One region of the Desulfomicrobium baculatum DSM 4028 genome, then DNA from elsewhere that is predicted to be linked to it. Evidence: predicted binding sites of a transcription regulator. Region 1 holds the regulator's gene; each other region holds the start of a gene.

Region 1 (10,378 bases):
CCTTCCTTCATGATGTCGGTCAGCAGCAGGAACACGGAGTGGTTGCCCTTCTCGGCCTTCAGGGCCTTGATGTCGGCAGCCAGGTCGCCCTTGACGGCGTCGAGGATGGACAGGTCGACGACTTCCAGCTGGCCGATGCCGACCTTGGTGCCGTTCATGTTGAAGTCCTTGTAGTCGCGCAGAACCAGCTCGCGGGCCGGGGTGCCTTCAACGGCGGACTTGACCTTGAACATTTCCATGCCCAGGGCGGCCAGGTCGGAGATACCGGCGATCTTGCCCAGTTCGGCAGCGGCTTCCTTGTCGGCCGGGGTGCAGGTCGGGGACTTGAAGATGACGGTGTCGCTCAGGATGGCGCAGAGCATGATGCCGGCGATGTTCTTGGGAACTTCAACGCCGTGGAACTTGTACATGGCGGTCAGAACGGTGGCGGTGCAGCCAACGGGCCAGATCCAGCATTCCAGGGGGCTGGAGGTGGTCAGGTCGCCCAGCTTGTGGTGGTCGACGATGCCGAGCACTTCAGCCTGCTTGATGTCGTCGGGCAGCTGAGCCAGGTCGGAGGTGTCGACCAGGAAAACTTTCTCACCGGCAAATTCGGTCTTCACGGCGGGAGCGGCGACGCCGAACTTCTCGAGGATGAACTTGGTCTCGGGGGCCAGTTCGCCCTGGGCGGTGGGGGTGCAGGCTACGCCGAGCTTGCTCTTCAGGTCGGCCAGCGCGATGGCGCTGCAAACGGTATCGGAATCGGGATTCTTGTGACCAAAAACATAAACGGACATGGTATTCCTCCTACAAGGGTTTATTGGCAAACAAAGACATTGTGCTAAATATCACAATTATTCGCGGCTGCCAAGAGAGAACATTGGAGGTCAGAGACTGGAGAGGACGCCGAGAAGCAGGCTGACCGCGGCCAAAGCGTAGGCCTTGCGTACACGCAGAGCGAGAATGGCCCCGGCGCAGGCTGCGATCCAGAGCATGGTCCACGTCGGCTGCGGACCTCCGGCAACCCAAGGCCGGACGGTTTTCAGGCCGATGAGGAGAGGCAGCAGGCAGAGCCAAAAGAGGGAGAAATTGAGCAGGAAAAATTCTACCAAAGCTTTTGCGGTGAGCCGGTGCGGCGCGAAGATGGCTGTGTTGCCCTGGCGGTTCCAGGTCAAAAGCTGGTTATAGCCGGCGTTTTGCCGTTTGCGGTAGAGTTGTTCGACCCACGCGCCAAGGTAGGCCAGAGGCAGGGTCGCGATGACGACCAGCACGGTGGTGCGCATGTCGGCATCCGGTAGGCAGGCCAGAATGGTCAGCGTGGCGGCCAGGGAAAAGAGCGCCTGGGGCGGGATGTAGGTTCCGGCCGGGAACAGATCAAGCCAGAGCAGTTCGAAGAAAATGCCCGCGCTTAAAGCCGGCTGGAGGTTGAAGGACAGTCCCGCCCAGAGCAGGGCGGCGAAAAGCGGACGATGGATGAAGCCGAGGTCGATGGCGACCCGGGTCAGGGACAGGAGGGCAAAAAAAAACTTCCTCCGGCCAGCAGGATGAGGTCGTGAGTGCTTACCATGCCGATTTGGGTTGAGACGTTTTCATCATAAAGTAATCTTGGCCGTTGCCGACGGCACGCAGCGGAAGTCGATTTCCACACCGTGATCGGCGAAATACTTCAGGCAGGAACGGTCTTCCGCTCCCAGGGCAATGTGTTCGCAAATCTGCTCTTTGCCCGGTCCGTAATGCAGATTGCCGATGTTGACCAGGGAAAAGGACAGCCCGGTCATGTGCGCGGATTTGGCATCGGCGCAGTCGGAAAAAAGAATTAGCACATGATGGTCCGGGTTTTTCGTGCGAATGCTTTTCAACATCGAAGCAGCTTCGGACACCGGACAGCATTGAAAGGAGATGCCGCTCGGAACGGCCAGACTCATGATTTCCTGCCGCAATTCATCGGCGGCGAGGTCGTCGTTGGCCACCAGCAGGGTTTTGGCCCTGATGTGCGGTAGCCAGGCCTCAATGATCTGGCCGTGGACGAGTCGGTTGTCGATACGGAACCAGAGCACTCTTACGCCTCGGTGATTTTGCGGGTCAATACTTCGCCGGCGACAACGATGCCCTGAATGGCCGCGTTTTTGGCGTCCGTGGCCAATTGGGACAGGTCCTGGGTGCGCATTCCCAGAATCCTGAGCAGCATGGGCAGGTTGGCGCCGGTCAGGACGTCGACTTTGCCCGGTTGCAGGAGAGACAGGCTGATATTGGATGGAGTGCCCCCGAACATGTCGGTCAGGATGATCACGCCGTCGCCTGTTTCCATCTGTTTGACGGTTTGCTTGAGATCCGAGAGCAACGCGCTCATTTCCACGGTTCCTTCCACAGCTATATGGGCGCACTGCTCCTGCGGTCCCAAAATTGTCTGGGCCGCTTCAAGCAGATATTTTCCAAACTGGCCATGGGTTACCACGATCACTCCAACCATTACTCCTCCAGATTATCCAAGACTGAAATGCCGATGTTCGACAGATACATTGAAGCCCTGACCGCGCAGATGTGCCAGCACTGCCTCGGTCACGGCCACGGAACGATGTCGGCCACCCGTACAGCCGAAGGCCATGGTCAAACGGTAGCGCCCTTCCGTCGCGTAGAGCGGCAGGGCAAAATCCAGAAATTCAAGAAGTCTGCGCAGATACTCGCGGCCAGGGTTGCTGCCCAGCACGTAGCGGGCGATGGCCTCATCCTTTCCGGACATGGGTCGCAGCGCTTCGTCGAAATAGGGGTTCGGCAGAAAGCGCAGGTCCGTGACGTCGTCCGCCTCGGTCGGGGCGCCGTACTTGAAGCCGAACGAAATCAGGTGCACCCGCATGCCTTGGCTGCGGGAGGAGAGGCTCTCCCATTTGTCCTGAATGACTCGACGCAGATCGTGCACCGAATAATGCGACGTGTCGATGACCAGATCCGCCTGGGTGCGGATGGGCTCGAGTATTTCCCGCTCCCTCTCCAGTGCCCCTTCCAGACCGAGGTTGCCCGAGGTCAGGGGATGCGGGCGGCGGGTGGTAGCGTATCTGCGCAGCAGGATCTGGTTGGAAGAATCCGTGAAGATGACTGTCGGCCGCACGGAAAACTTCTGGATATCAAGCAGCACTTCCTTCCACTGTCCCACGAAATCGGGTTGGCGCAGGTCCATGCCCATGGCCAGCCCTGGGTATTCCTTGGCCGAGGAATTGAAGAACAGCTCGATGAGGGCCGGGGCCATGCGCGCCGGAAGCCCGTCGACACAGAAAAAGCCCATGTCCTCGAAGACCTTGAGCGCCGTGCTTTTGCCTGAACCGGACATGCCGGAGACAATGACCACGTTTTTCTGTTCAGATTCCAGCTGCATGGAGTTCTCCGGACATGTTCGGTCGGCCTAGACGGTCTGCAGCAGTTGCCACAGCCCTTCCTGGCCGGGAGAGTTGGTAAAGGCCTGACGGAACGAGCTGTCTTTTAGCAGGCGGGAGACCGTGGCCAGAAGCTTCAAATGCAGGCCGACCACGCTTGAAGGGGCCAGCACCGTGAAAAAGATGCTGGCCGGTTTGTGGTCCAGACTGGCAAAATCCACTCCTTCGTGGCTGCGGCCGACAATGACCAGAACCTGATCGATACTGTCCAGCTTGCCATGGGGTATGGCGATCCCATCCCCGATGCCCGTGGTTCCGAGCAGTTCCCGATCCATGAGGACCTGGGTCACGCGCTTGGGGTCAAGATCGGGGTATTTGGCCGACAGCCGCGAAACGAGTTCGGCCAGGACCTCGGGTTTGGTCCTGGCCGAGAGGTCGGAGATGATCAAATCCTTGTCCAGGTATTCAGCAAGCTTCATTCCCTATACCCCGGGGTCGATCAAACCGAAATCTCCGGTTTTGCGACGATAGATGACATTGATCCTTTCACTTTCCGCGTTGAGGAAAACAAGGAATTCATTGTCCGTGCTTTCGAGCTGCAGGGCGGCTTCTTCAACGATCATGGGCTTGGGCGAGAAGTCGTCTTCGGTCTTTTGGATAACGGGCTTGCGCTTGGCGTCCGCGTCGTCGTCAAAACCGCCGGCGTCCATGAGAGGGCTGTCGCTGCCGCTTTTGCGACGGCTCTTGTCCTTGTCGCGGGTCTTACGCATCTGGGCTTCAAGCTTGTCCCAGACCATGTCGACGGTGGAGTACATGTCCTCGCTGTCTTCGCGGGCGGAGATATGCACATTCTTGCCCGTCAGCACTATATCGGCAATATGCCGGAATTTCTCCACTTCGAGGTTGACCTGCAGGTCGGCGTCGGGCGTGCCGGACATGTATTTGGCGAGCTTGCCGAAGCGGTCCTTGGCGTATTTGCGCAAATGGTCGGAAGGATCGAAGTTTTTGAAATTGAAGGTAATCCTCATGGAAGCCTCCTCGATTGTTGAGGGTCAGCCCGTGGTCCGTCCAAGAGGAGCGGCCCGAGGGCGGGGTGTCAAAAAACTTGTTTTCGCTTGGATGAAGAATCTATCCCCAGCACCGCGCGATACTTGGCCACGGTGCGCCGGGCGATGTTCACATCCAGTGTTTCCTTCAGCACCGCCGCGATCTTTTCATCGCTGAAGGGGTGCTTGGGGTCCTCCTCGCTGACCATTTTCTTGATGATGGCCTTGACCGACTCGGAGCCGACCTGGGTGCCGTCATCCATTTCCAGCGCGGAGTTGAAGAAAAATTTCAGTTCCATGATGCCATGCGGGGTGGCCACGTACTTGTTCGTGGTGATCCGGCTGACCGTGGATTCGTGCATTTCAATGTCGTCGGCCACATCTTTTAAAATCAGCGGTTTCAGCTTGGTCACCCCGTGCTCGAAAAAGCCCCGCTGGAATCTGACAATGCTTTCAACCACTTTATATAATGTTCTTTGCCTTTGGTGCAAGCTCTTCATGAGCCACATGGCGGATCGCATCTTGTCGTGCAGGTATTCCCGGTCCGGGCCTTTGACCGCAAGGTGCATGTCGTCCATGTAATAGGGGCTCAGCTGCAGCTTGGGTAGGCCGTCGTCGTTCATGACGATGACGAAATCCCCCTCGTATTCGTATACGAAAACATCCGGGCTGACATAGATGGTGCTCTCGCTCCCGTAGCTGGCTCCGGGCATGGGGTCCAGGGACTGAATGATGTCCAGATAGGCTTTCAGGTCTTCCATCTGGATTTTGAACTTGCGCAGGAGCGGTTTGTAGCGGCGCTTTTCGATGTCTTCGAGATGGTCGGCCACCAGGGAAACGAGAATCGGATCGTCCTGGCCGAGCATCTCCAGCTGAATGAGCAGGCATTCCTTGGGCGAGCGCGCGGCCACGCCCACGGGGTCGAAGCGCTGCAGGCGATGCAGCATGGACTCGACCAAGGCCAGGGGAGAGAGCGTTTCGGAGGCGATATCCTCGGCCGAGCTCATCAGATAGCCTTGGGAATCGAGGTTGCCGATGATGGCTTCGCCGATCATCTCCTCTTCTTCGGTGATGTTGGACAGGCAGAGCTGCCACAAGAGATGCCCATCCAGGGATGGCTTGCCCGAGAGCCTGGCCTCGTAGGACATCATCTCTTCCAGGGCTTCGGTCTCCTTGAACTGTACCTGCTTGGCGGTGCTTGAAAAATCGCCGAGGTAGTTTTCCCAGTCCGCGTTGCGCATCAGTTCCGCGTCTTCGTGCGAAACTTCGGGACGTGATTCCATCGGAGCCTGGATATCGTGCTCTTCGGAAATTTCCTTGACCCCTTCTTCAAGCATGGGGTTCTCCAAGAGCTCTTGCTGAACGGCTTCAAGGAGCTCGAATCGGGAGAGCTGGAGCAGCTTGATAGCCTGCTGCAGCTGTGGGGTCATGACCAGCTGCTGCGTCAGCTTGAGGTTTTGTCGGAGTTCAAGGCCCATAATGGATTTAATCTCACCGTGTCAGAGGATTGCAGACAAGAAAACTACCTAGTACCGAATCTGCCATAAAGGTTAGGCCCTGGCAATCCTTGGAAAATCGTGTCCGCTAGAGGCTGAATCCCTCGCCGAGATACACCTTGCGCGCGCCCGGGTCGGCGACGATCTCTTCGGGGCTGCCGTTCAAGATGATCTGACCGTCGTAGACCAGGTACGCCCGGTCGCAGATCTGAAGCGTCTCACGGACATTATGGTCGGAGATAAGCACGCCGATGCCTTTGCCGCGAAGGTCCTGGATGATGGTCTGGATGTCGTCCACGGCCAGGGGGTCGATGCCGGCGAAGGGTTCGTCCAGAAGAATGAATTTGGGATTCTGGATCAGGGCGCGGGCAATTTCCAGCCTGCGGCGTTCTCCACCGGACAGAAAGGCCGCCAGTTGACCCTCGAGTCGGGTGATGCCCAGCTCGTCCAGAAGCCTGTCCGCCGTGCGCTGCTGCTCGTCCTTGGAAAAACCGGAGTATTCCAGGATCAGTTGCAGGTTCTGGCGCACGGTGAGTTTTCGAAAGATCGAGCTCTCCTGCGGCAGATAGCTCATGCCTGCGCGGGCCCTTTTGTGCAAAGGCCAGCGGGTGATGTCCATGCCGTCCAGAAGAACCTGGCCCCGCGTCGGCGGCACGATGCCCGCCAGCATGTAAAAGGTCGTCGTTTTGCCGGCCCCGTTGGGTCCCAGGACGCCAACCACCTCGCCCTGGCGCACATCAAGATCGATGTCGCGTACGACATCCCTGAGCCCGTAGCGCTTGGCCAGCTTCTGGCCGGTCAGCGTGGTCACTGCCCGGCCCCCGGCTTGCTTGCGGGGGTGTTGAAAATGGCTTCGACCCGCCCTTTGCCGCCCAGAACTTCGCTGCGGCTTTCCTTGATGAAGAGCTTTATGACCTCGCCCTGGATCTTGTTGGCGCCTTCCATGAGCATGGGATTGTCTTCCATGGTCAAGAGGTCCTTGTCGGCTTCGTAGGTCGCCTTGCCGCAGGTGCCGGTGCGGCCCTGGTCGGCCTTGATGCGCACGTTGCCCTTGGCGATGATCTTTTTGATGGACCCCTGCTCGTCAGCCACGCTCTGGGTGGCATTGCCGGAGCCTTCCTTTTTTTCCAGGAGCACGGTCAGCGTGTCGGACCACAGCTGGATGTCCTGGCGGATGACGTACACGGAGCCGGTGAAGACCACCTGATCCCCTTTCTGGGTGTAGGTCATGGTGTCGGAAGTGATCTTGACCGGGACGTCTTTGGCTGGGGCGGTTTGTGCGGCCCAGAGTGGAGTCGCGCAGGCAAGGAAGAGAAAAAGTATGAGTGAGCGCATTGGTAACCCGCTTGTCAGTTCATGATAACCTGGACGTTGCCTTGGGCCAGGAAGTCCCCTGTGTCCAGAAAATATGTCAGAGTGTCTGAGCGACCCCGCATGGATTCGCCAGTCAGTTCAACCGTGCCGCCGAGGAGAAGAGTGCTGTTTTGGCCGGTGTAGTCAAGGGTTTCGGAGCGCATCACGTATTGGCCCTGGGTGCCGTGAACCCCGCCCCACATCCTGGCCCGGTCTTCTTTCTGCCAGACCTGGCCCTCGGGAGCCCGGACTTCAATGGGTGCTCCGCCTTCCTCGCCCCAGTATACTATGATCGGGTCGGTGAGTGTCAATTCGTCACCGTTTTCGGCATAGTCGGCGCCCGTGGCGTTCAGGTTCCACAGTTTTTTGCCGTCCTTGCCCTGGCTTAGGTTCACGCCCTTGAGGCTGAGGTCCACGTCCAGATTCTCGATGGAGAGGTTCTCCAGCCGTTCGGGCCAGAGCAGCCGTTTTCCCAGCATGGCGATTCCGGCCAGGACGGCAAGGGCCAAAAGGCCGATCACCACGCGTTTCATTCCCGGACCCAGCCCTGCCACATGTCTTCGAGTTTGCCCTGGGCGCGCAGCACGAAATCGATGGCTTCGCGCACTGCGCCCTGGCCGCCCATGGCCCTGGTGGTCCAGACGGCGAGTTTGAGTATTTCGGGCCGGGCATTGGGCACGGCGATGGGCAGTCCGACCAGGGACATGGGTGCGGCGTCGACCCAGTCGTCCCCGACATAGGCCATGTTCGAGAGGGGGATGCCGGTCTGTTCGGAAATTCCGCGCAGGACCGGGGCCTTGCGGTGATGGCCGGGATGGTAGTGGGTGATGCCAAGCTCCGTTACCCGGCGGCGTACGGCCGGAGAGTCCAGGCCGGTGATGACCGCGAATTCCAGCCCCGCCTGGGGGGCCATCTTGATGGCCAGTCCGTCCTGGACGTTGAAGCGCTTCAGCACGCAGCCCGATTCGTCATAATAGAGGCCGCCGTCGGTCAGCACCCCGTCCACGTCCAGAACCATGAGACGCACGTCCCGGGCGAGGCGCTCAGCATTCATTGGGGATGCTCCAGATGGCAGCCAGTTCGGAGAGCAGCGTGCGGGCCTTGGCCAGAGGCCAGGAATTGGGACCGTCGCACAGGGCCTTGTCCGGGTCCGGGTGGATCTCCATGAACAGACCCTGGCAGCCGCAGGCCACGGCGGCCCGGGCCAGGGGCGGCACGAATTCGCGCTGGCCGCCGGAGGACATGCCCCGCCCGCCGGGCAGCTGCACCGAATGGGTGGCGTCGAAGACCACGGGGCAGCCGAACTGCTTCATGATGATCAGGGAACGGAAATCCACGACCAGATTGTTGTAGCCGAACATGGAGCCGCGCTCGGTCAGCCAGATGCGGTCGAAGCCTTCGGAGCGGATCTTTTCCACCGGCCCCTGCATGTCCCAGGGCGCCATGAACTGGCCTTTCTTGATGTTCACGATGCGCTCGGTGCGGGCGGCGGCCAGCAAGAGGTCGGTCTGGCGGCAGAGGAAGGCCGGGATCTGCAGCACGTCGGCCACTTCGGCCACCAGGGAGGCCTGGCGCGGCTCATGGATGTCCGTGATCACGGGCAGCCCGGTGCGGCTCTTGATCTGGGCCAGCCAATCAAGGCCCATGTCCAGCCCTGGGCCTCGAAAGCTCGCTCCGGCCGTGCGGTTGGCCTTGTCGTAGGAACTCTTGAAGATGAGCGGCAGGTTCAGGTCGCGGGCGATGGCCTGCAGCTCCACGGCCACGGTCATGGCCAGGTCCAGGCTTTCGAGTACGCAGGGACCGGCGATGAGGAACGGGCGTCCGGCGACCAGGGTGGAACAATCAATCATGGTATTCTACTCGGGTTTCTTGTTGGCCACGGCCGCGCGAATGAATTCACGGAACAGCGGATGCGGCTGCATGGGGGTGGAGGTGAACTCCGGATGGAACTGGCAGCCCAGGAACCACGGATGATCCTTGATCTCCACGATCTCGACCAGGCTCTTGTCCGGGGACAGGCCGCTGATGGTCAGGCCGGCATCCTCGAAGCGGCTTTGGTAGGAGCTGTTGAATTCGTAGCGGTGGCGGTGGCGCTCGGAGACCTCGACGGCATTGTAGGCTTCGAAGGCGCGGGTGTCTTTTTCGATCACGCAGGGGTAGGCGCCAAGACGCATGGTCCCGCCCTTCTCACTGGTCATGTCGCGGCGCTGCACGCATTTCTTGCGGAAATCGAACCATTCCTTCATCAGATAGATGACCGGGTCCGGCGTGGTCAGGTCGAATTCCTCGGAGTTGGCCTTGGTCAGGCCCATGACGTTTCTGGCGTATTCGATGACCGCGCACTGCATGCCGAGGCAGATGCCGAAGAAGGGGATCTTGTTTTCGCGGGCGTAGGTGATGGCCGCGATCTTGCCTTCCACGCCGCGAATGCCGAAGCCGCCGGGAACGAGGATGCCGTCGGCGGAAGCGAGCATGGCGGCCACATTCTCGGACGTGATCTCTTCGGAATTGACATACAGAAAACGAATGGCCGCGCTGTTGGCCACGCCGCCGTGGGTCAGGGCCTCATGCAGGCTCTTGTAGGCTTCCTTCAAGTCCACGTACTTGCCGACGATGGCGATGCTGACTTCGGTTTTGGGATTGTGCAGGTTGTAGACGAGATCCTTCCATTCCTGCAGATCCGGATTTTTGGCCGCCAGACGCAGCAGGATGGCGATCTTCTGGTCCACGCCCTCATGATAAAGCGTCAGGGGCAGTTCATAGATGTGGTTGACGTCGATGGCGGTGAAGACCGCGTCCCGGTCCACATTGCAGAACAGTGAAATTTTACGCTTGATGTCGTCGCCAAGGTCCACTTCGGAGCGGCAGAGGATGATGTCCGGCTGGATGCCCAGGCTGCGCAGTTCCTTGACGGAATGCTGGGTGGGCTTGGTTTTGAGTTCGCCCGCGGTCTTGATGTAGGGCACCAGCGTCAGATGGATGTAGAGGACGTTGTCCTTGCCGAGGTCCGCGCGCAGTTGGCGGATGGCCTCCAGGAAGGGCAGGCCCTCGATGTCGCCCACGGTGCCGCCGATCTCGACCAGGGTCACGTCCAGGTCGTCGCTGGCCAGGCTGAGGATGGACGATTTGATCTCGT
Region 2 (10,378 bases), 1.5 Mb from region 1:
CATGTCGCTGCGGATCGCCCTCTGCGAGCGGATCACAGGCATCTTCAAAGGCGAACACTTTCCACGGTTCCGCCCCAACCCCCTGGACACGGGTCTGATCAACCGCATCCTGTCCGACGTCATCGACGACCTGCAGGATCTGTCCCTGGAATGCAAAATCCTGCTCCGGAATTCGTATCCCGGCCTGCAGATCTGATTCTCCCAAACCAGGTTCAGGCATGGCATATGCAACGAACATTTGCGTCTCTTCAAGCGTTGCCGCCAGGAGGAAACGATAACGAACAGGGCCGTGACGCGAGCCGCGTCGGCTTTTCCTTTTTTTCCGTGCTCGCGAATATGGAGAACCCATGACCGATCTCTCCGAAAATACGCGCCAGGATCGCCGAAGATCCGTCAGACTTCGCCGTTCCGCCATGCTGAGGGCCAAGCTGGATGAAATAGACCGACCGAACATCAAAATTGCGGAAGCCCGCGATGAGTGGGCTCAGTCCTTCGCCCTCGTCTACAGGGAGTACCTTGCCTCGGGATACATCGCGGAGCCGCACCCTTCGGGGATGCATTTAAGCGCCTACAATCTCCTGCCGGCGACGTGCGTCTTCATTTTCAGGACCTATGTCACGGTCATATCCACCCTGACCCAGATATTCGACAGCGAACTCTTCGGCTTGCCCATGGACGCTCTGTATCGGCCAGAGCTTGATGCGTTGCGTTCCCAGGGCAGAAAGATCACCGAGCTTTCGGCCTTGGCAACGCCCAGGGAGACACGCTGGTGCAATCTCATGGTCTTCCTGTCAAAAACGATGTTTGAATATTCGATGATGAACAACATTGACGACATATGCATCATGGTCAACCCGAAGCATGTCAATTTTTACAAGACAATGTTCCTGTTCGAAGACTTCGGAGAAGAGCGTTTTTACCCGGGAGTTGGCGCTCCGGCAGTCGCCTTGCGCATCAACATGGAGCATATCGAAGACAAGGCGTCGGAAAAATACAAGGATTATGACGTGGATGACAATATCCATGAATTCTTCTACAAAATGAAAAGCACCTTGGTGGAATTGAACAACGGGTGGACGTTCTATGACAAAAGGCCCCCCATGAGCGAAGAGGACGCGCGGTTCTTTTTCAACACCCGGCAGGAACTCTGCGAAAAGCTGTCCCCGCGCCAAATGGAGCATCTGACGCGGCTCTATCCCTTCCTCAAAAGCATCCCCGCATCCACCATGCGCACGGATCATCCATGAAGCACCTCGCCAGCCTGGTCACCCGCTTCCCCATACTCTGCCTCGTGCTGTCCCTGTGCCTGGCCGCCCCGTTCCTGATCCAGCTTCCCCGCATCCAGACCGTGGACAATGTGGATTATTTCACCGTCGAGGACGATCCGGACGTCGCCTTTTACCAAAGCATCAAGGACACCTTCGGAGAAGACGAATTCTTCGTGATCGCCTTTTCAAATCCTGAACTTTTCACGCCCCCCATCTTGCGCATGATCGCGGCCATCACGCAGGAACTCGAAACCATCCCCGAAGTCCGGGAAGTACAAAGCCTGGCCAATGTGGACTACATCCACGGCGAAGAGGAATATTTCGAAGTCCGCCCCTTCCTGGAGCGCATTCCGGAAGATGCTCCGGGACTGGCCGTCCTGCGGAAGCAGGCGCTGGGCAACCCGCTGTATGTCGGCAACCTCGTCTCCGCCGACGGGGAGACCACTGCCCTGGTGGTCTTTCCCACAGCGCACGAGGCAGGGGACGGAAGCTTTCGCAAGAGGCTCATCGAACAGACCGAAACGGTGCTCGCCAAACATGAAGCGCTCGCCGGCCGGTTTCACCTGGCCGGCTGGACCATGACCAACTTCAGCCTCAGCCAGTACATGAAGTCGGATGTGGCCGTGTTCATTCCGGTGACCTACCTGTTCATCACCCTGACCATCTGGCTCTTTTTCCGCAACGTGCGTCTGACCCTGCTGGCCCTGGCCAACATCTCCATGTGCACGGGGGCGACCATGGGTCTCTTCCCCCTGCTCGGCATCACGCTGAACAACGTGACCACCGTTGTACCGCCCCTGGTCATGGCCCTGGCTCTGGCCGATTCCGTACACATTTTCGCCCATCTGGATAAAAAACTGCTGGATGATGCCCCATCACCCGCCAAGGCCATGGAGAGCATCCTGCATCGGGTCATAACCCCCTGCTTTCTGACCAGCCTGACTACGGCCGTGGGCTTCATCTCCCTTGTCGTGAGCGACATTCCGCCGATCAAGGAATTTGGATACGTGGCTTCGGCGGGCATGATCTTCGAATTTCTGTTCTCCTTCCTGCTGCTGCCGCCGCTCATGCTCATGTGCAGGCCCGACGCCATATACACACACCAGCGCAAGGACATCGGCATGGGCGCCTTTCTGGGCCGCCTCTCCACGTTGGTGCAGACCCACGCCCGCCCCATAACCATCTTCATCGCGTTCCTGACCCTGGGCGCTTTGTGGGCGGCCTCGACGATCCGGGTCGAGACCAACCTGCTGGAGTACTTCAAGCCTTCAAGTCCCCTGCGCCAGGAGCTTTCCTACATCGAACCCCGCCTGAGCGGGGTCGGCACGGTGGACATTTCCGTCAAAGCCGGGGAGCGGGATGCCTTGCGCGACCCGGACAAGCTGGCCGTGATCGACAGGCTGCAAACCTTCGCCCTGACCCTGCCGGGCGTCGACCGAACCATGTCCTTCGTGGACTTTTTGAAAGACATGAACATGTCCTTTCACAACGAGGATCCGGATTTCTACGTCATCCCCGTAAGCCGGGAACTGGTGTCCCAGTATCTGCTGCTCTACGACTCCGACGACATGGATGAATTCATCACCCCGGAATACGATCAGGCCCGCATCCTGATCCGCATCTCCGAGCACAGCTCCGCAGGCCAGGCCGAACTCATTGACTCCCTGCGCGCCTTCATCGACCAGCACGAACACGATGGCCTGCAAATCCGGGTCACCGGCCGGGCCGTACAGGACGTGAACACCATCGACGCCCTGGTCCAGGGACAGGTGGAAAGTCTGGCCCTGGCCGCCGCCGTGATCACGTTCATCATGTTCCTGGCCCTGCGCTCGCTTGTCACAGGGGCCTTAAGCCTGATCCCTAATGCATTTCCGATCATTCTCAACTTCGGGATCATGGGCCTGCTCGGCATCCCCCTGAACACCTCCACGGCCCTGATCTCCGTGGTAGCCTTGGGCATCGCCGTGGACGACACCATCCATTTCTTGACCGAGTACAATCGAAAACGCGCCGAGAACCTGCCCATGCGGGAGGCTCTTCAACAATCCATCCTGGAAAAGGGTACGGCCATTACCGCCTCGTCGCTGATCCTGGTCATCGGCTTCGGCGTGCTTCTTTTCAGCAGCTTCGTGCCTACCATGAGCTTCGGGGGCTTAAGCGCCGTGATCATGATCACGGCCTTGATAGGCGACCTGATCGTTCTGCCGGCGGCCATGCTTTCCTTTGACGGCAAGAGCGCGTGACAAGGCAGGAGCAAGCCGCCCAGCAAACACGCCGGAGACGCCCCGCATCCCGGGGGCATCTCCTTAAGGAAAAAGAGGATCAAGCATGAAACGAGATGAACACCTGGCAACGCTACAGACCCTGGGCATTTCCAGCGCGGCGGCATACCGCGAAGCCGCCTTTTCCCGCAACATCGGGCTGTTTTCGCCGGGCGAGCAGGAGCGGCTGGCCGAGGCCAGGGTCGCGATTCCGGGTATGGGCGGAGTGGGCGGAGTACATTTGATCAATCTTGTACGCACCGGAATCGGCCGCTTCCATCTGGCCGACTTCGACCAGTTTGAGCCGGTCAACGTGAACCGCCAGTTCGGGGCCAAGGTTCCTTCCTTCGGTCGCCCCAAGCTTGCGGTCATGATCGAAGAGGCGCACAGCATCAACCCGTTCCTGGATATCACCCCCTATCCCGCAGGGCTGACTGCGGACAACATGGAAGCCTTTCTGACGGATGTGGACGTGGTCCTGGACGGACTGGATTTCTTCCAGTTCGAAATCAGGCGGACGCTCTTCAACATGGCCCGGTCCATGGGCGTGCCCGTGATCACGGCCGGGCCGCTGGGATACAGCTCGGCCCTGCTGGTCTTCACCCCGCAAGGCATGGGCTTTGACGACTATTTCGATGTGGGCGGAAAACTGCCGGAAGAGCAGAAATACCTGCGCTTCGCCATGGGGCTGGCCCCCAGACCGACACATATCGGATACATGGACCTGTCACGCGTGGACCTCAAGGGCGGCAAAGGCCCGTCCCTGAACATCGCCTGCCAACTGTGCTCGTCTCTTGCCGCCACCGAGGCCGTGCGCATCATTCTTGGCAAGCCTGGGCTCAGGCCCGCGCCCTGCTTCCTGCAGTTCGACCCCTTCCGCCAGGTGCTCCGCAAAGGACGCCTGAGCCGGGGCAATCGCACCTTCAGCCAGCGCGCCAAACTCTGGTACGTGCAAAACGTGCTGATCAAGGCTACCGACCAGGCTCGGGTGCGCATACCGGACCCACCTGTTGTAAGCGTCGCACATTTCGATTCCCTGCCCCAGGGTGTCGGCACCTATCTGCTGCAGGCCGCAGTTCAAGCTCCTTCCGGGGATAATGTCCAACCCTGGCAGTTCCGTCTGGCAGGCAACGACATCCACGTTTTTCTGGATCCGGAAGCCGACGTGTCCTTTTTCAATGTCCGCCAGACCGCCTCCATCATCGCCTGCGGGGCAGCAATGGAAAACATCCGCCTGGCCGCCACAACCATGGGCATGGATGCGACCACGCAAATCCGGCCGGATGCCGCGCAAGAAAATCTGCTGGCCACCGTGCGCATTCAGCCAGGCGATCACACAGCAGACCCGCTGGCCCGGCACATCTGGACGCGCTGCACCAACCGCCGCCCGTACAGCAAGCGGCCTCTGCCGGAGTGGGTGCACAACGACCTCAAAACCCGCATCCGCAGCATGCCCGAAGCGCACCTCCACCTTTTGACCGGCCGCGCTCAACTCCGCAAGCTTGCCAAGGTCATCTACCTGGCCGACAGGATCCGCACCGAGCATCAGGGCTTGCACGAGCATTTCACATCCATGATCCGCTTCAACATGAAGGAGGCCGAGCAGCGACGCGATGGGCTGCCTCTCAAAAACCTGGAAGCCGGATTGGCGGGGGAGGCATTCCTGCGCCTGACCAAGCCGTGGCCCGCAATGCGTGTCGCCAACGGCATCGGCCTCGGCCGTTTGGTGGCCTTGCACTCGGCCCAGGGCATCCTGGAGAGCGGAGCTGCCGGGATGGTTGTGGTCGATGGGTTCGAAACACGGGATTTTATGCTCGGAGGCCAGGCCTTGCAGCGCATCTGGCTGGCAATGGAGCACCATGGCCTGCAAATGCAGCCCATGACCGCCGTGACCCTCTTCTGGCTGCGCTGGCTGTGGGAAGGGCCGTCAAGTTTTTCCGAAAAACACCGCAAATTACTGGAACGGGTCTGGCAGGATTTGAAAGGGTTGTTCGCTTCCGTTGATTTTGAAAAGCAAGGTCTGGTCATGCTCTTTCGCGCAGGCTACGGCCCCGGAATCCGTCACCGCACCTTGCGGCGGGGTGCTGGCGACTTTCTGATGAAATAACCCGCCGTTGCTCCCGGGAAAGAGGACCACATAAACGAAAAATGGCCGGGAAGCATGCGCTTCCCGGCCTTCATTTGACGAGATCAATCTGATCAGTTCTTCTTGTTGCGACGTACCGCTATGCCAAGGCCGAGCAGGCCGGCACCGAGAAGAAGCATGGTGGCAGGTTCGGGAACAGGCGAGGCCATGATGCTCAGGTTGAACTGAGCCGAGTTGTCGCCGTCTTCACTTGCAAGCCAGCCAAAATACTCTGTGTCAATTCCCAACTTGCCGACAATGAAATCATGATAAGCGCCAGTGATGAGCCCGAAACCATCGCTATTGAAAGCAAAGTCATACTTATAGCCGTCATAGTTGAACGTGCCCTCGGTCAGACCTGGGTCGATGAGGATAAAGATATCCATTGGCGTCACATCATCATTCGGAGTTTCAAAGAACAAAAACTCCAGAAAGGCGGTGTCGATAGGCTGTTGCGGTCCAGCAGGAACAAAAGGCGTAAACTGAATGGTAGCCGCAACCTTTCCATATGCAAGGGTTGGATACAGGGAAGAAAGAACGTGGTTATAATGTGTAATTGAAGTAACAGGTACCGCAGGTCCTAACTCCAGCCAGCCAGTCATCAGGTCATCACCGCTGACAGGAGCGAAAAGCTCAAGCGAGCTTTGAAGCCCGGTTTCACTGAAGTCGGACGGAACGCCCCAATACAGGGTATTCAAATCCGCGCTTACGCTCATTTCGTCCTGGTTGCCTTCATCGTTAAGCCAATCAACGAAATTCGCGTCATTGGTATACGACCACTGAGTCACCAAGGCAGCGGAGGCGAATGTCGCCGAGAAAAGAAACGCCACAGCCAAAAGACATGTTACAACGAAATTCTTCCTCATGGTAATCCTCCAATGTTAAAATAATTATCTTGTGGTGACAGGGTATAAGCATGGTCCATGCCAATATTTAAATTCATGATACCAGACAGTTAAGCACAGACATAATAACAGGAACTCAAAAAATGTAAGGTCTGCCGACTTTCTTCCAGTTAAAATTTACAGACAAGGAATGCCCCTCGTCTCGGAGTCGCCAACGCGGTGTGATCCTGCCCTGCGGTAAACGAGTCCCATATCGGGACAAATCAAAAATCATACATAATTTCTGCATGATAAATAAAAAGACTCGAAACATCCTTGGGATGTTCCGAGTCTTTTTTACCGAGAACGGCTTGTTTTATTTGCGCAGCTTACGGCCTGTGAAGGCCAAAGCCGCCATGCCGAGTCCGAGCAGAGCCACGGTGGCCGGTTCAGGCACTGGAGGCGGAGGAGGATTCTCGCTTCTGTAACCCAGAATGAAGAAATCTTCAAAACCATCGCTCAAAAGCTGATACTGGAATGTAGCCGTGAAGAAAAGGCCCTGACCAATAAACTGGGACAGGTCCATTGTCGGAGCATAGACAAGAAAGTCCACGTCGTTTGTTCCGGTTGTATCGAACGAATATTCCACGCCCATGAACTCCACAGTGCGGGTGTTCGGCACCTCGACAAGTGCTTCCTCGTCAAACTCTCCATTAGGAGAACTGTCAAAAGCCCATTCTGCAAGACCGAAAGCATCTGGTGCATACGGGACAACGGCACCGAGTTCATCGACAATCGCGACATACCCATTGCCAAGCATGTTGGGCTGGTTGCCTATCTGATTAATATCGAAAGCAAAAACAGGTATATTTGAATTTTCGAATTCGCTTTGCAGAAAATCGTAAAGCAAATCTACGGATACTTCCCAAGTGATAAGCAAATCAGTGTTAAATTCCGTAGTCGAACCTGCGTTCGGAAATGACAACGGATCAGGAAAGTCATATCCGCCCCTGATGTCCAAATTGTCTCCAGCAGCCTTATCGGCACTCTCGCTATCACCCCACCATATTTTGAGCTCATCTTTTAGCGAACCCTGATTTGATGGATAATCGGAAAATCCTCCTGGATAAAGTTGCTGCAATATGCTTGTGGAATAGGAATAATATTCGTCGTACGGCATCGCATTAGGAAAGACCGGCTCCGGCAACCAAATACTTGCCCATGACGGCGAAGCCAATAAAAACACCAGCACTGTCGTGCAAAGACTGCCCTTGACAAGCGATTTCATAATCATTCCCTCCGGTTGTTTTCTCTCTGTGACGTCCTTTGACTATCAATCCTGTGGAGCAGGAAAAATGCCAAGACGCACCATCCGTTAATCATTCAATTTATTGTAAATACACGCTCAAGTAATGTAAGATTATCCGACAACGCGTTGCTTTACTTTCCAAGTATCGACCAACGCTTGCCCCAATGAAACGCTCCGGCACAACCACCAGATTCGAGGAGCAGCAAAATCGTTTTCAACTCGCAACGGAACGTTGCAAACAGGCACACTTTTAGTTTAACAGCCAGACAATGAACGACAACGCCTGGCCGCGCATATTGCCTTTTGCCCTCTTCATGGCCGTCATCGGTCTAGAGGAAGGATTGCGTTTCATGGATGACAAAGCCTGGGTCAGCATCCAGGACTCCACCTTCGCCCTGCTTTATCCGCTGAGACCCCTGGTTGCCGGCATCGCACTCATCCTGTGCCGCCGGGCCTACACGGAACTGCGGTGGTCCGACCTGGCCCGGAGCAGCCAGACAGTGATGAGTATCGCGCTGGGGCTTGTGGTCTTTGCGCTGTGGGTCAACATGGACTGGACTATCGGCGCGCTGAGCGAGCCGCCGGGCTTCAATCCGGGCATCTTTCCGGACCCCGGCCTGCGCCGGGTCATGACCGTCATCCGCATCGGCAGCGCCGTGCTCGTTGTCCCGATCATGGAGGAAATCTTCTGGCGTTCCTTCATTCTGCGCTACGTCATCAATCCGGATTTCGCCAAAGTCCCGCTCGGTACGTTCACCTGGATTTCGTTTCTGGTCGGAGCCGTGCTCTTCGGCTTGGCCCACCATTTCATCCTAGCCGGAATCATGGCCGGCATGGCCTATTCCTGGTTGCTCTACAGAACCAGGAGTCTGGCGCAATGCGTCCTGTCCCACGCAGTGACCAATCTGGCCCTGGCCGCCTTTGTGCTGAACACGGAAAAATGGTGGTTTTGGTAAATCGTGAGAAAACCTTTCGGCAGGCTCCGCAAGACACGCCTCACGTCAGCGAGATTCCGCCGTAAAGAAGGCCGACGACCACCCCAAAATTAAAGGCAAAGACCCAGCGGCTTCCGAAGCGATGGATCTTGTACAGCGACACGGCCACGCTCGCGATGCAGATCAGGACAACGACCATCCAGCCAAGACTCGACCCGCCCCATTCAACAATGCTTTTCGCCACATAGATCTGACCATAGCCGAGCAGCATCCCGTGAGCCAGGGAGACGGCCCCTACCCGGCTCATGAAATCGTCCAAGGCCTGCATGCCCTGACAAACAAGAATCGCGGCAATGGCCAGCAATATCTCCATCAGCCGATTCTCCCTCATGGATGCGCGGGCACCACAAACACCGCCGGTTCGCATGCAATCATGCACAATCAGCAACGAACAGTTGCAGTTACGTCGGTATATTTCCGGCTCGGCGTCCCTTGAACAGCACGCTCATGGACACGGAATCAAAAAAGGCCGGGCAGCTCATGCTCCCCGGCCTTTCCCTAGTGATCGAAAGCGCGTGATCAATTCTTCTTGTTGCGTCGCGCCGCCAAGCCCAGGCCAAGCAGGCCGGCGCCGAGAAGAAGCATGGTGGCCGGCTCGGGGACAGGAGCCACCGAGATACCCAGGTAGAACTGAGCCGACGTGCTGCCGTCCTCGTTTGCAAGCCAGCCGTAATAGTCTGTGTCCACACCGAGCTGACTGACAATGTAATCATGATACGCGCCAGTGAGGAGTCCGAAGCCGTCGCTCAAGAAAGAGAAGTTGTATGTGTAGCCATCGTAGTTAAATGCGCCGCTGGTTGCGCCCGGATCGGTGAGAACGAAGATATCCATGGGCGTCGCGACATTACTGTTTGGAGTCTCGAAGAACAGAAACTCAAGATAAGTTGTTTCGGCAGGAAGAGGCAGTCCCGCAGGCAAAAATGGCGTAAACTCAACATTAGCCTCGACCTTACCATACGCAAGATTAGGAAATGCTGAACTCATCAAGTAATTGAAGTGTGTAATTGACACTACCTCTACAGCGGATCCCGAAGTCATCAGATCGTTTCCAGCGACAGGCCCGTCGATCACAAGCGAACTTTGCAGTCCTGTTTTAGAGAAAACGGATGGCACTCCCCAGGACAACGTTCTGCCGTCGGGGCTTAGCACCATATAATCCTGATTAACGTCTTCGTTGCTCCAATCGACAAAAGTAGCATCGTTGACATACGACCACTGTGTCACCAGAGCTGCGGAAGCAAATGTTGCTGAAAAGATGAATGCCGCCGCCAGACATGTCGCTGCTAGTTTTTTCTTCACAGTAGTACTCCAGTGTTAGATAATTATGTCGTTCTCTCACAACAATGCATCGACCGTGCCAAAATATAACTATCCAATATCACTATATTATTCTTCAAGAAATCTTCAGAAAAAACATACCGTGTAAAGTTCTCCGACATACTTCCTGGGCAAACTTACACGCCAGGAAACACAATCCAAAAGTCCACGGACGCTTCGAGCGTGCCGGCCAAAATTTCGCATGCGCAAAGCCCTTTTGCATGATTCGCTGCGAAGATCAGTTCGACCTCTGCGCGTCCACTTCCGGAGAAGCGATGG
Region 3 (10,378 bases), 1.6 Mb from region 1:
TTGCCAAGGATCCCGAGGAGCAGGGAGAGTGGATGGCGCTCACCGCTTTGCGGGTGCTTGGCGGTGAAAGTCCCGCGTCCATTCCCATGGTCGAGAACAGGCGGGTCAGGCTGATCGTCAACCTGAAACTGGCCCGTGCCGCCGGGCTTGTCCTGCCGGTTTCCCTGCTCAAGACGGCGACCGTCATCGGCAAGGAAGAAGAGTGATCGGGAGAAACGCATGGACTTGAAATTCCGGGCCAATCTGACCGGATTCATTCTGGTGGCCAGCATCACTCTGGGTATTTCAGGCCTGGCGACGTTGACCATCGATCATCTGACCGAAACCCTCAATTTTCGCCTGCTGGACAAGGAACTCGACGAGTACCGCGAGAAGATTTTCGAATCCCGGAAGGTGCTCGACGGCGTCGGCTTGCTCGGAATCCGGGACTACGAGGACAAGGCCAAAGCCGACCTGCTCGCCTCCTTCAAGGCGCGGGCGCCAAAGATGTTCGGCCAACTCGGCATTGTCTCGTCCCGGGGCGAGGCCGTCATGTACGTAGGCCTTCCCGGCGAGCAGAATTTTGAGCTGTCGTGCCTGCCGGAGCTGCTGCGGATCGGAGCGGGCCGGATTGATTGCGTCACCGGCCAGGAAACGCGGATTGGTCCGTACCTGTTCATCCCGGAGTGGGATTGGCTACTGATGGTGACCGTCAGCGCTGAGGAGATGCGTTTTACCCGCAACGAATTTCTGGCCAGAGTTGCGTTTATTTTTGCCATCGCCTCCGTTTTTGGCTGGTGGTTTTACGTTCGCGCCGCCCGGGCGGTGCTCGACCCTGTGCTGGACCTGTCCAGAGCCGCGACGGAGATCAGTCGGGGAGATTGGCAAGGCCTGCCTGAGCCGCTGGCGCGCAAGGACGAGATCGGCGAATTGAGCCGCAATTTCGTGGCCATGGCCCGGCGTCTGCGCGACAGTCAGGCCGATCTGACGCGCCAGGCCGCGTCATTGCGGGAATCCAACATCCATCTGGAAGCACAGATCACGGAGCGCGTCCGTGTCGAGCATGATTTGCGCAAGGCCACGACTTCTTTCATGGGAATTTTTGATTCCTCTCCTTCCGTGCTGATTGCGGTGGATTGCGGATGCGTGGTGGCGCACTGGAATCGCACGGCCCGAACTTGGGTCGGACTTGAGCCGGAACAGGTTATCGGACTGCCTCTGGAACAGGCCCTTCCGCAGCTTGCTTGGCTGGTCGATACGGTGCGGCGATCCATGGATGAGGCGACGACGCTCAGCCTGACCAGGCAGTCCTATGAGCAGGCCGAAGAGAGACGGACCGTGGATATTCTGGTCAGCCCTTTGATCAGCGACGAGGTTTATGGCGCGGTCATTCGTCTGGATGACGTGACCGCCCAGATACGCATGGAAGAAGGGTTGATCGCGGCCAAGAAGAGCGCGGAAAGCGCCAATGAGGCCAAAAGCGAATTTCTGGCCAACATGAGCCACGAGCTGCGTACCCCGTTCAGCGGCATCATGGGCATGATGCGGCTTTTGCAAGGCACGGGGCTTGATGACGAGCAGCGCCGCTACGTCTGCCTGGCCATCAAGGCGTCGGACAGGTTCACCCGCCTGCTTACGGATCTGCTCGATATTTCGCGCATCGAGGCAGGCAAGCTCGATATCCATGAGCAGGAGTTTTCAACATCGGATCTGCACGACTCGGTCATGGAGATTTTTGCCCTGGCCAGTCAGGAGAAAGGGATTTCCTTGGAGTTCTTCATCGATCCGTCCGTACCCGCCCGGCTGGTGGGGGACGAGATGCGTGTGCGCCAGATCCTTTTCAACCTTGTCGGCAACGCGATCAAGTTCACGGAAAAGGGATGCGTTTGCGTCGAGATAATCCTCCTCTCCCCGGTCAAGGGCGCCGATCTTAGAGTCCTCTTTACTGTTTCGGACACCGGGATAGGCATACCTGTGGACATGTTGAGCGGGATATTCGGATCCTTCGTGCAGGTCGACGGCGCATCCTCACGTGCCTTTCAGGGAGCGGGACTCGGCTTGGCCATCGTCAAGCGCCTGGTGAAGCTCATGGGCGGGCAGATTTTCGCGGACAGCATCGAAGGCGAGGGGACGAACATGCACGTGGAACTGCCTTTCAAGATGGCGGGTTCACGCGCAGGCGAATCCAAATCCCGTCTGGACACCGGTTCAACAGTTCCCAGGCTGCATATCCTGCTTGTGGAAGATGAGCCGATAATCACTTTGTACACGCGGAAGCTGCTGGAGAAGGCTGGTCACCAGGTGACAACGGCGGAAAACGGTCTTGAGATATTCGGTCTGCCGGATCGCGACACCATCGACTGCATTTTCATGGACATTCAGATGCCTGTCATGGACGGAATAGAGGCGACACATGCAATTCGCTCGTCATCCAGGCCGGGGTACGCCAAAGATATACCGATCATTGCATTGACCGCCCATGCAATGATCGGTGACAGGGAAAAATTCCTGGGCTTGGGAATGGATGGGTATTTGACCAAGCCGGTGGACGCCAACGATCTGCAACGGGAACTGGAGAGGATCGCGGCGCATCGATCCACTGCTTGATAGTCCGTCCATTCTCTCCAATTCTTTTATGCGTGTATCACGCGTTTCCAGACACTTCCCGCAAAATTTACGGCTTTTTGAACCCGAATCTCCCCAGGATGGCCTGTCCTTCCTCACCCTTCACGAAATTAACGAAAGCCTGGCCCATGTCCTTGTTCTGCGATCCGGCGAGCAGGGCGATGGGGTAGGTGATGGGTTTGTGGCCGGTCACTTCGGCTGCGACGTTGACTTTGTCGGCGCGCAGGGCCGCGTCCGTGGCGTAGACGAATCCGGCCTGCACTTCGCCTCGGGCCACGTAGTCCAGGGCCTGGCGCACGTTTTCGGCCATGACGAATTTTGGGGTCAGGGCCTCGTACAGTCCCACGGCTTCAAGGGTGCCCTTGGTGTAGCGGCCAACGGGCACGGAGTCGGGGTTGCCGATGGCGACGAGTTTGAACGCTTCGCCTTTAAGCTCATCGGGCGTGCTCAAGGGGAGTTTGCTGTCCGCAGGAACGATCAGCACCAGGGCATTGCCGGCAAAATTGACGCGGGTGGCCGTATCCATGAGTTTCCCGGCCTTGTCCATGGTCGCCTGATCGGCCGAGGCGAAGACGTCCACGGGCGCACCCTGTTCCATCTGCTTGAGCAGCGCCCCGGACGAAGCGAAATTCAGAACCAGAGTGGTGCCGGGATGGGTCTTCTCGAAGGGTTCCTTCATTTCCGTGAAGGCGTTGGCCAGGCTGGCCGCCGCCGAGACAAGGAGGTCCTTGGCCATGGCCGGCGTGGACATGAGCACAATGCAAAGCGACAAAATTGTATGCAACGATTTCAAATTCATAGGGGTCTCCTTTTTTTTGATTGCTTTTTTCCTGGCCTGAAGAGCCCCCGTTTGGCAATATGGTCACGCACGCATGATAAAGCGTGACTGTATTGCTCAGGGCGCTGCATATCGTGCATCGCTTGTTGAGTACTCTTGCATGGTCATGAAAACGCTCTTGCCTGGAGAAATAATGTACAAATTGGACCAGCTTGATCCGAATACATTGATGCAACTGGCCTGTCTGGCGCAGGAGGAAGTCAAGCGCCGAGGGCTGGATGATCCGGTTGGCGGGCCAAGGCGAGCACCCAAGGCGGCCAGGATTTTTCAGGTCCCGGAGACGGTCAAATATCTCGATCACGGTCAGCTCGACGCCCTGACGCGCTCCTTTCGCGACTGGCTGCATGCGGCCCGCGATGCGCGGACCCGCCAGGCGCGCACGCGCATATGGCTCCTCTTTCTTCTGTTGCGTTACACGGGCATGCGTCTTGGCGAGGTTCTTGATCTCGACGATGGTACCGACTTCGACCTTGCCCGGGGCGTGGTCATGGTCAGGGGCGACGCGCCTCGCGAGATTCCCTTGCCTGCCGAGGTTGTGGACGCGCTGGCCCTCTTTTTCGAGCATCCCATGAGCCTGGAGCTGCGCGGAGAGGTTTTTCGCCTGGACCAGGGCTATGTGCGGCGCAAGTTTTCGGAGCGGGGCAAGGGCACGGATATCCCCCGTGAACTCCTCAATCCCCGCGTGCTCCGGCATTCCCGCGCCGTGGAACTGCTGCGCGGCGGGGTGCCGCTGGTTGTGGTGGACGCCATGCTCGGGCACCAGGGGCCGTCCTCGCAGTACGTCAGTTTTTCCGATGCCGACACCCGGCGCATCATGAATCATTACATATTCGAGGAACGGAAAATGAAGACATCCGCCCGCAACATGTTTGTCGGCCAGATCAGCGCCATCCGCGACGGGAACATCCTGAGCGAGGTGGAGGTGACCACAGCCACAGGGCTCAGGGTTGTTTCCGTCATCACCAAGGAGAGTTTCGAGAACCTGGGGCTGGCCATGGGCATGACGGTCATCGCCACGGTCAAGGCCCCATGGGTGGTGCTGGTCAAAGAGGAATCCATGCTCAAGACCAGCGCCCGCAACAAGTTCTGCGGCAGGATTTCCGCCGTAAACACAGGTCAGATCGCGGCCGAGGTGGTCGTGGATCTCGCCGACGGCACCAAGATCACATCGCTCATCACCGACGAGTCCGTGAGCAACCTGGATTTGAAGGTCGGCGATGAGATTTGCGCCATGGTCAAGGCCTTCTCCGTCATTTTGGCCCTCGAATAATCAAGCCTCCTTTGTGTGTGGGCCCGGTGCGAATTTTTCTGCGCCGGGCCCTTTTTCATTCGCAGGTCTGCGCGGCCAGGAAAAGTGGATCGAGGATCTGGCGAGGATTTTCATTCTTGCGGCGAGCTTCGTAGTCGACGACGTCCAGTACCCGGCCATGCCCGAAGGCGACCAGGGTCTGGGCGAAATGGTCCACATCTTCGAGGTCGTGGCTGACCATGACCATGGGTATGTCGAAGCGCTCCAGGATGTCGAACAGTTCCGCGCGCATGCGTTCGCGCAGGGGCTGGTCCAGCGCGGTGAAGGGTTCGTCCAGGAGGAGCAGGTCCGGGTTTGGGGCCAGGGCACGTGCCAGGGCCGTGCGCTGGCGCTGGCCGCCTGAAATCTGGGCAGGACGCTGGCCGGCAAGACCGGTCAGGCCACACAATTCCAGCAGTTCGTCGACGCGCTCACGGTGCGCCGCTTTGAGTGGGCCGAAGACGGGTTTGAGGCAAAAGGACACGTTGTCGCGCACGGTCAGGTGCGGAAAGAGGGCGTAGTCCTGGAAGAGCATGCCGATGTTGCGCTTGCGGGCCGGGACGTTCACGCCGGAGGCGGCGTCGAAGAAGGTGCGGCCGCAGACCTCGATGTGGCCGCTGTGGGGTCTCAACAGCCCGGCCAGGGCCATGAGGGTCAGGCTCTTGCCCGAACCCGAGGGGCCGAAGAGTGCGATGCGCCGTCCGGGCGCCTCGAAACGGGCCCGAAGGCGAAACTCAGCGCCGGGCGCGGACACACGGGTGTCGATGTCGCATGAGATGGTCCGGGCCGGTGTCTTCGGTTCGGTCCGTGGGTGCATGGATGCCTCGGAACGGGAGCTGGATGTGCGGCCGATCATGAACATGGTCAGGCCTGCCATCTGGGGGTTAAAAGACGCCCTGAAACCCAGAGAATGAGCGTGCACAGCACGGAGATGACCAGCACCAACTGCGCGGCCAGGCTGTCCTGTCCGGCCTGGGTCGCGCTGTACACGGCCAGGGACAGTGTCTGGGTGCGGCCGGGCAGGTTGCCCGCGATCATGAGCGTGGCCCCGAACTCGCCCATGGCGCGGGCGAAGGCGAGCATGGTCCCGGCCAGGATGCCGCGTCCGGCCAGCGGCAGACAGACGCGCAGGAACACCCGCCACTCCGGATATCCGAGAGTCCGGGCCGCGTCCTCGTATTTGCGTTCCACGCCGTCCAGGGCGGCGCGGGCGGATTTGAAGATGAGCGGAAAGGAGACCACGGCGGCGGCGATGACCGCCCCCTGCCAGGTGAAGATCAGCGTCACGCCGAAGGTCTCTTGCAGCCAGCGGCCCGCAAAACCGTTCCGGCCGAGCAGCACGATCAGATAATAACCGAGCACCGTCGGCGGCAGCACCATGGGCAGGCTCAGGATGGAATCGAGCAGTTCCTTTCCCGGGAAGCGGTAGCGGTGGAAAACCCAGCCCAGGAGCACCCCGAAGACCAGGGAAGTCAGGGTGGCCAGGGCGGCCACGCGCAGGCTGAGCTGCACCGGGAAGAGAAAGGTCATGTCCATTCGCATTGTCCGTTGGCGAAGGTTGGGCGGTGTTCCGCCGAGGGTGTTTACAGGCTCTCAAGCAACAACCGGGCCGCAGGAAGGTGTTCTCGAAACCGCAGATTCCGACGTTCATATCCTATAAGCTTTCCGGTCCGTTGAGCTCAAGCCGGTCACGGTAGCGCGGAAAAGCGTGACCGGTAGCCGCGATGATATCCGCTCCTTTTCGGACGGACTACGATGTGGGTTTCTACATATTTGCAGCAGGATACATAAACGTAGTTATTATGAGTGCAGATATCGAGCACTTTCGAATATTTTTGCGATGCCGCGTTATTCTCTTCCAAAGTATCTCACACTTCAGTCCCTGCGCATACCGCATACTGCGTAGCTTCAGTTTCGCAGCGGTACACGATGCGCCGAATGTCCATGTCTTCGCTTCTTCATTAAATCCAGGGCTCCATTCTGGCTCACCGGAGCGTGCCGGATAATTTTGGCCAGAGGAGGTGGAAGATGATTAACGCGGTCGCCAGTCGCTCCATGCACCGGAATGTCACGGATGCAGTGCCTGCGGGAATCCGTGGATAAAGGGTGCGCGTTTTGACTCGTGAGGGAACCCTTTTGCCACAAAATCAGCGGGCCAGGGAATACAGGGCCGACTATGAACGGAGGAAGAAATGAGTGCTACAAAACCCTTTGATGAAGTGGCCATAAGGATGTACCGGGAAGATCCCGCTTTGGCGGCGGACATGCTCAATGCATGCCTGGAAGACGGCGATACGGAAGGATTTTTGCTGGCGCTGCACCATGTTTCGAACGCCGTTGAACTGGAGGCCAGGCATACTGACAAGGCCCTGAGGGGTGTTCTCGGACACGTGGGATCCAAGGAATGAAGAAGAACTCCGACACCACAATCAACGTCCGCGGCACCAGGATCACCGTGATTCGTCGACAGGACGAGGACTTCATTTCACTCACCGACATCGCAAAGTCGAGGAATCCGGAGCACACCGACGACCTCATTCGCAATTGGCTACGTAATCGTAATACGTTGGAGTTTCTCGGCATATGGGAGCAACTTCACAACTCCGGTTTTAATCCCGTCGAATTCGACGGGATTAAAAAACAGGCCGGACTGAACAGCTTCACGCTCACTCCGAAACAGTGGATTGATCAAACCGGCGCGATCGGGATTGTTTCCAAAGCCGGACGCTACGGCGGAACGTATGCCCATACCGATGTGGCTTTCGAATTTGCGTCCTGGATCTCAGTGGAATTCAAGCTTTACCTCATCAAGGAATTCCAGCGTCTCAAAGAGGACGAAAATCGCCGCCTTTCCCTTGCCTGGAACCTCAACCGCATGTTGGCCAAGATCAACTACCGCATCCACACCGACGCGATTCAGACGCATCTCATCCCGAAGGAAGTTACCGCAAAACAGGCCGCTTTCGCATACGCCGAAGAGGCCGACCTCCTCAATGTCTCCCTCTTCGGCCAGACCGCCCGCGAATGGCGGGACGCCAATCTCGGCAAAGACGGTAATATGCGCGACCACGCCAGCCTCGAACAGCTTCTTGTTCTCGCCAACCTCGAAAACATGAACGCCGAGTTTATCCATATGGGACTCCCTCAGGGCGACCGTTTGAAACGGCTTAATCAAATTGCCATCCGCCAGATGCAAACGCTCACCGCACGAATCGCAAAGCAGTTGGGAAGAGGGCAAAAGTGACAGCTGGGGCTACGGAAAGTTGTAAAATATGAAACTTTCTGAAGAGTCCGGTCACATTCGCATTTTCCGTTGGCGAGGGTTGGGCGTGTTCTGCCGTAAATGGTTCCAGGCTCTTGAGCAACAACCGGGCCGCAAGAAGGCGTTCCCGACGTCGCGTATCGAGACTTTCAAGATCCCTTAGCTTTCCGGTTCGTTGGCCTCAAGCCGGTCACGGTAGCGCGGAAAACATGACCGGGAGCTGCGATGATATCCGCTCCTTCGCGAACGGCTTACGCCTGTGGATTTCTACACATCTACAGTAAACGACATAAGCGTAGCGTTTGTCCGAGCGTAGATTTCGAGCCCGATGGCTGATTCCCATCCTTGCTTGCGCTCTCCACCTCTTTTCCTGTAGCTCAATGCATTCGATCCCGAGTCGTGCACTGCACACAAGGCAACTCAACAACATCCAGGAGAATGACATGTTCGCTGTAATGGTCAATGTTCACATCAAGCCGGAATACAGGAAAGAATTCGTGGAGGCCATGCTCGACGACGCACGCGGGTCCGTGCGGAACGAGAGCGCGTGTCTGTTGTTCAATGTGGTTCAGGACAGCGAGGACGAGAACTGCCTGCACCTTTACGAAGTCTATGCCAGCGCCGAGGCCTTCGAAGAACACAAGAAGACCCCCCATTTCACTCGCTGGGTGGAGACCACCAAAAACTGGCTCGCCAGCCCCCTGGAGATTGCAACGGGTGTCCATCTGTTTCCCGATGACGGCGTCTGGAAAAAGCAGGCCTGAAGACGGTCTGCACAAACAGTACTTCATAATTTTGGAGGAACAGGTCGGGAGTAAGCCAGCAGTGTTGGGGTACCAGGCGTTGCTCTTCATTACGGAAGGCCGGGAAGAAAGAGGGTCGGCTCAGTGACTTTGTGACTCATTTTGTTGAAAAAATGAGTCACAAATCAATTTATCATGCACATGTGAGTCGAAAAGAATTGGGTGCCAAAAATGCAGGGCACAGGCAGGCGTATTGGGTGAAGCGGAAGAATGGGCTGGCGGTTCTTGAAGTGGTCAAGATTCAAGATCTGATTCTCGCCTTTTATGTGACCCTCGCCTTTTATGGTTCAAAGCCTGGTCATACTGGAAGCGGGGCAAGCAATGCCGCTATTTCCGATTGAATGGCCTCACAGTCAACGAGTCGTTCAAACCAGTCAGGAGCCGTACTGTCGCATGACAGGCTGACAATCCCTCCGAGGACCGCGCCACGATGAGCGTTTTCGCCACCCAGGTTGGTGTTGGCCAGCAGGGCGGCCTTGAGGTCATTGCGGTATTTGTATGCCAGGTACAAAAGGCTCGGCCACGAATCACTGATGTAGCATGCGGTGGAATACCTGCCACCGACGATTTCCCTGTCTGTCCGGGCGCGATCCACCATGTGCGCAAGGTCGATGCCCATGGTCGTCTCGGCTGCCTCCAGCAGATACCGGTCCGGGGACTCACCTGCCTTGCGCAGGAGCAGGCCTGCAACAAGGGCGACATACCCGTCACAGATACGGCCCAATGTCTCATCCGGATGCGTCAGAAAGAGATGCTCCCGGCAGGTTGCCTGTGCCGTGCTCAACGCAGCCCCATGCAGCAGACTACTCATGGCCAGAGGGCCGATGGTCACCAATCCGCCCATGGATGGGGTGTCATGGGTACGGGCGCCGCACTGATGCGGGGGCTTTTTTGCGACAAGGTTGGCAAAGAATCCGCGATGATATGATTCGGCGTAGGTGTCTCTGTGCCGGGGCGGATCGGCGGTCATGAACTCGATGTAGGACTGCAGAAAGTGGTCGCGGCTGTAGCGGCCGTTACTCGCGATAATGGAACGCATGAGCACGCGTGCACAGTGCGCATTGAGGGTGTTGTCGCCCGCCTGCATCCCATGGTGATAGTGCCGATTGGCCTGACCCCACAGGTGCTGCCGGCCTTTGAGGATAACCGTGCCGATGATCTCCGGTGAGTCGGACAGGCCCCCGTGCGCCGACCGGCCGCCACGCCGGGTGGAGTGAAGCGACATGATCGATGAAGGGTGAAATTCCGGCGCAGCTTCGAACTCTTTGATGCCGCCGGGAAAGGCGCGTTCGATATCGGCGGTGTCATAGTACCAGTGCACCGGCATCGCCAGGGAGTCGCCGACAAAAAGAGAGGCGAGGGCCGCCGATGCTCGCTGCAGGGATATGGACGGTATAGGGCCGTGGCTTGATGGCGTTGGTTCCATGGGAGATTCCTTTATTTGCCATGTATGCACCAGAGGAGGGTGGTCAGAAGGCTGATCAATCTGGTGGTTAGCTTGAATCAGTTTCACATTTCGGGCGAAAAGGAAAGTTGGCGGGAATAATTTACTTTCATGCAACCAATCAGGCGGGTCTACGGAA

The links. Region 1 encodes sigma-54, which starts transcription at its own class of promoters, with help from an activator protein. Its sites were predicted from a motif close to CTGGCACGGNNNNTGCTT; they were not measured.
Region 2: a site for sigma-54 is predicted at 6,567-6,584, ahead of DBAC_RS11160 (THxN family PEP-CTERM protein). Genes of this name have one in related genera too.
Region 3: a site for sigma-54 is predicted at 6,326-6,343, ahead of modB (molybdate ABC transporter permease subunit). Genes of this name have one in related genera too.

What each region holds. Positions count from the first base shown of each region.
Region 1 covers NC_013173.1:172,852-183,229, forward strand. Annotated here, with positions in the region: gene DBAC_RS00715 (manganese-dependent inorganic pyrophosphatase) at 1-776, opposite strand, end outside; gene DBAC_RS00720 (hypothetical protein) at 867-1,262, opposite strand; gene DBAC_RS00725 (PTS sugar transporter subunit IIB) at 1,572-2,036, opposite strand; gene DBAC_RS00730 (PTS sugar transporter subunit IIA) at 2,039-2,449, opposite strand; gene rapZ (RNase adapter RapZ) at 2,462-3,349, opposite strand; gene DBAC_RS00740 (PTS sugar transporter subunit IIA) at 3,377-3,826, opposite strand; gene hpf (ribosome hibernation-promoting factor, HPF/YfiA family) at 3,830-4,375, opposite strand; gene rpoN (RNA polymerase factor sigma-54) at 4,444-5,871, opposite strand; gene lptB (LPS export ABC transporter ATP-binding protein) at 5,978-6,700, opposite strand; gene DBAC_RS00760 (LptA/OstA family protein) at 6,697-7,224, opposite strand; gene lptC (LPS export ABC transporter periplasmic protein LptC) at 7,239-7,775, opposite strand; gene DBAC_RS00770 (KdsC family phosphatase) at 7,772-8,296, opposite strand; gene kdsA (3-deoxy-8-phosphooctulonate synthase) at 8,286-9,092, opposite strand; gene pyrG (CTP synthase) at 9,099-10,378, opposite strand, start outside.
Region 2 covers NC_013173.1:2,566,849-2,577,226, forward strand. Annotated here, with positions in the region: gene DBAC_RS17950 (N-acyl amino acid synthase FeeM domain-containing protein) at 1-196, shown strand, start outside; gene DBAC_RS11145 (N-acyl amino acid synthase FeeM domain-containing protein) at 348-1,247, shown strand; gene DBAC_RS11150 (efflux RND transporter permease subunit) at 1,244-3,511, shown strand; gene DBAC_RS11155 (ThiF family adenylyltransferase) at 3,597-5,636, shown strand; gene DBAC_RS11160 (THxN family PEP-CTERM protein) at 5,729-6,520, opposite strand; gene DBAC_RS11165 (PEP-CTERM sorting domain-containing protein) at 6,855-7,766, opposite strand; gene DBAC_RS11170 (CAAX prenyl protease-related protein) at 8,057-8,743, shown strand; gene DBAC_RS11175 (hypothetical protein) at 8,784-9,095, opposite strand; gene DBAC_RS17955 (THxN family PEP-CTERM protein) at 9,302-10,081, opposite strand; gene DBAC_RS11185 (PilZ domain-containing protein) at 10,338-10,378, opposite strand, start outside.
Region 3 covers NC_013173.1:1,785,971-1,796,348, reverse strand. Annotated here, with positions in the region: gene DBAC_RS17880 (ABC transporter substrate-binding protein) at 1-206, shown strand, start outside; gene DBAC_RS17875 (hybrid sensor histidine kinase/response regulator) at 220-2,586, shown strand; gene modA (molybdate ABC transporter substrate-binding protein) at 2,654-3,403, opposite strand; gene DBAC_RS07930 (TOBE domain-containing protein) at 3,576-4,712, shown strand; gene DBAC_RS07925 (ABC transporter ATP-binding protein) at 4,768-5,547, opposite strand; gene modB (molybdate ABC transporter permease subunit) at 5,595-6,266, opposite strand; gene DBAC_RS07915 (hypothetical protein) at 6,923-7,138, shown strand; gene DBAC_RS07910 (KilA-N domain-containing protein) at 7,135-7,974, shown strand; gene DBAC_RS07905 (putative quinol monooxygenase) at 8,436-8,756, shown strand; gene DBAC_RS18850 (hypothetical protein) at 8,888-9,136, shown strand; gene DBAC_RS07900 (ADP-ribosylglycohydrolase family protein) at 9,094-10,221, opposite strand.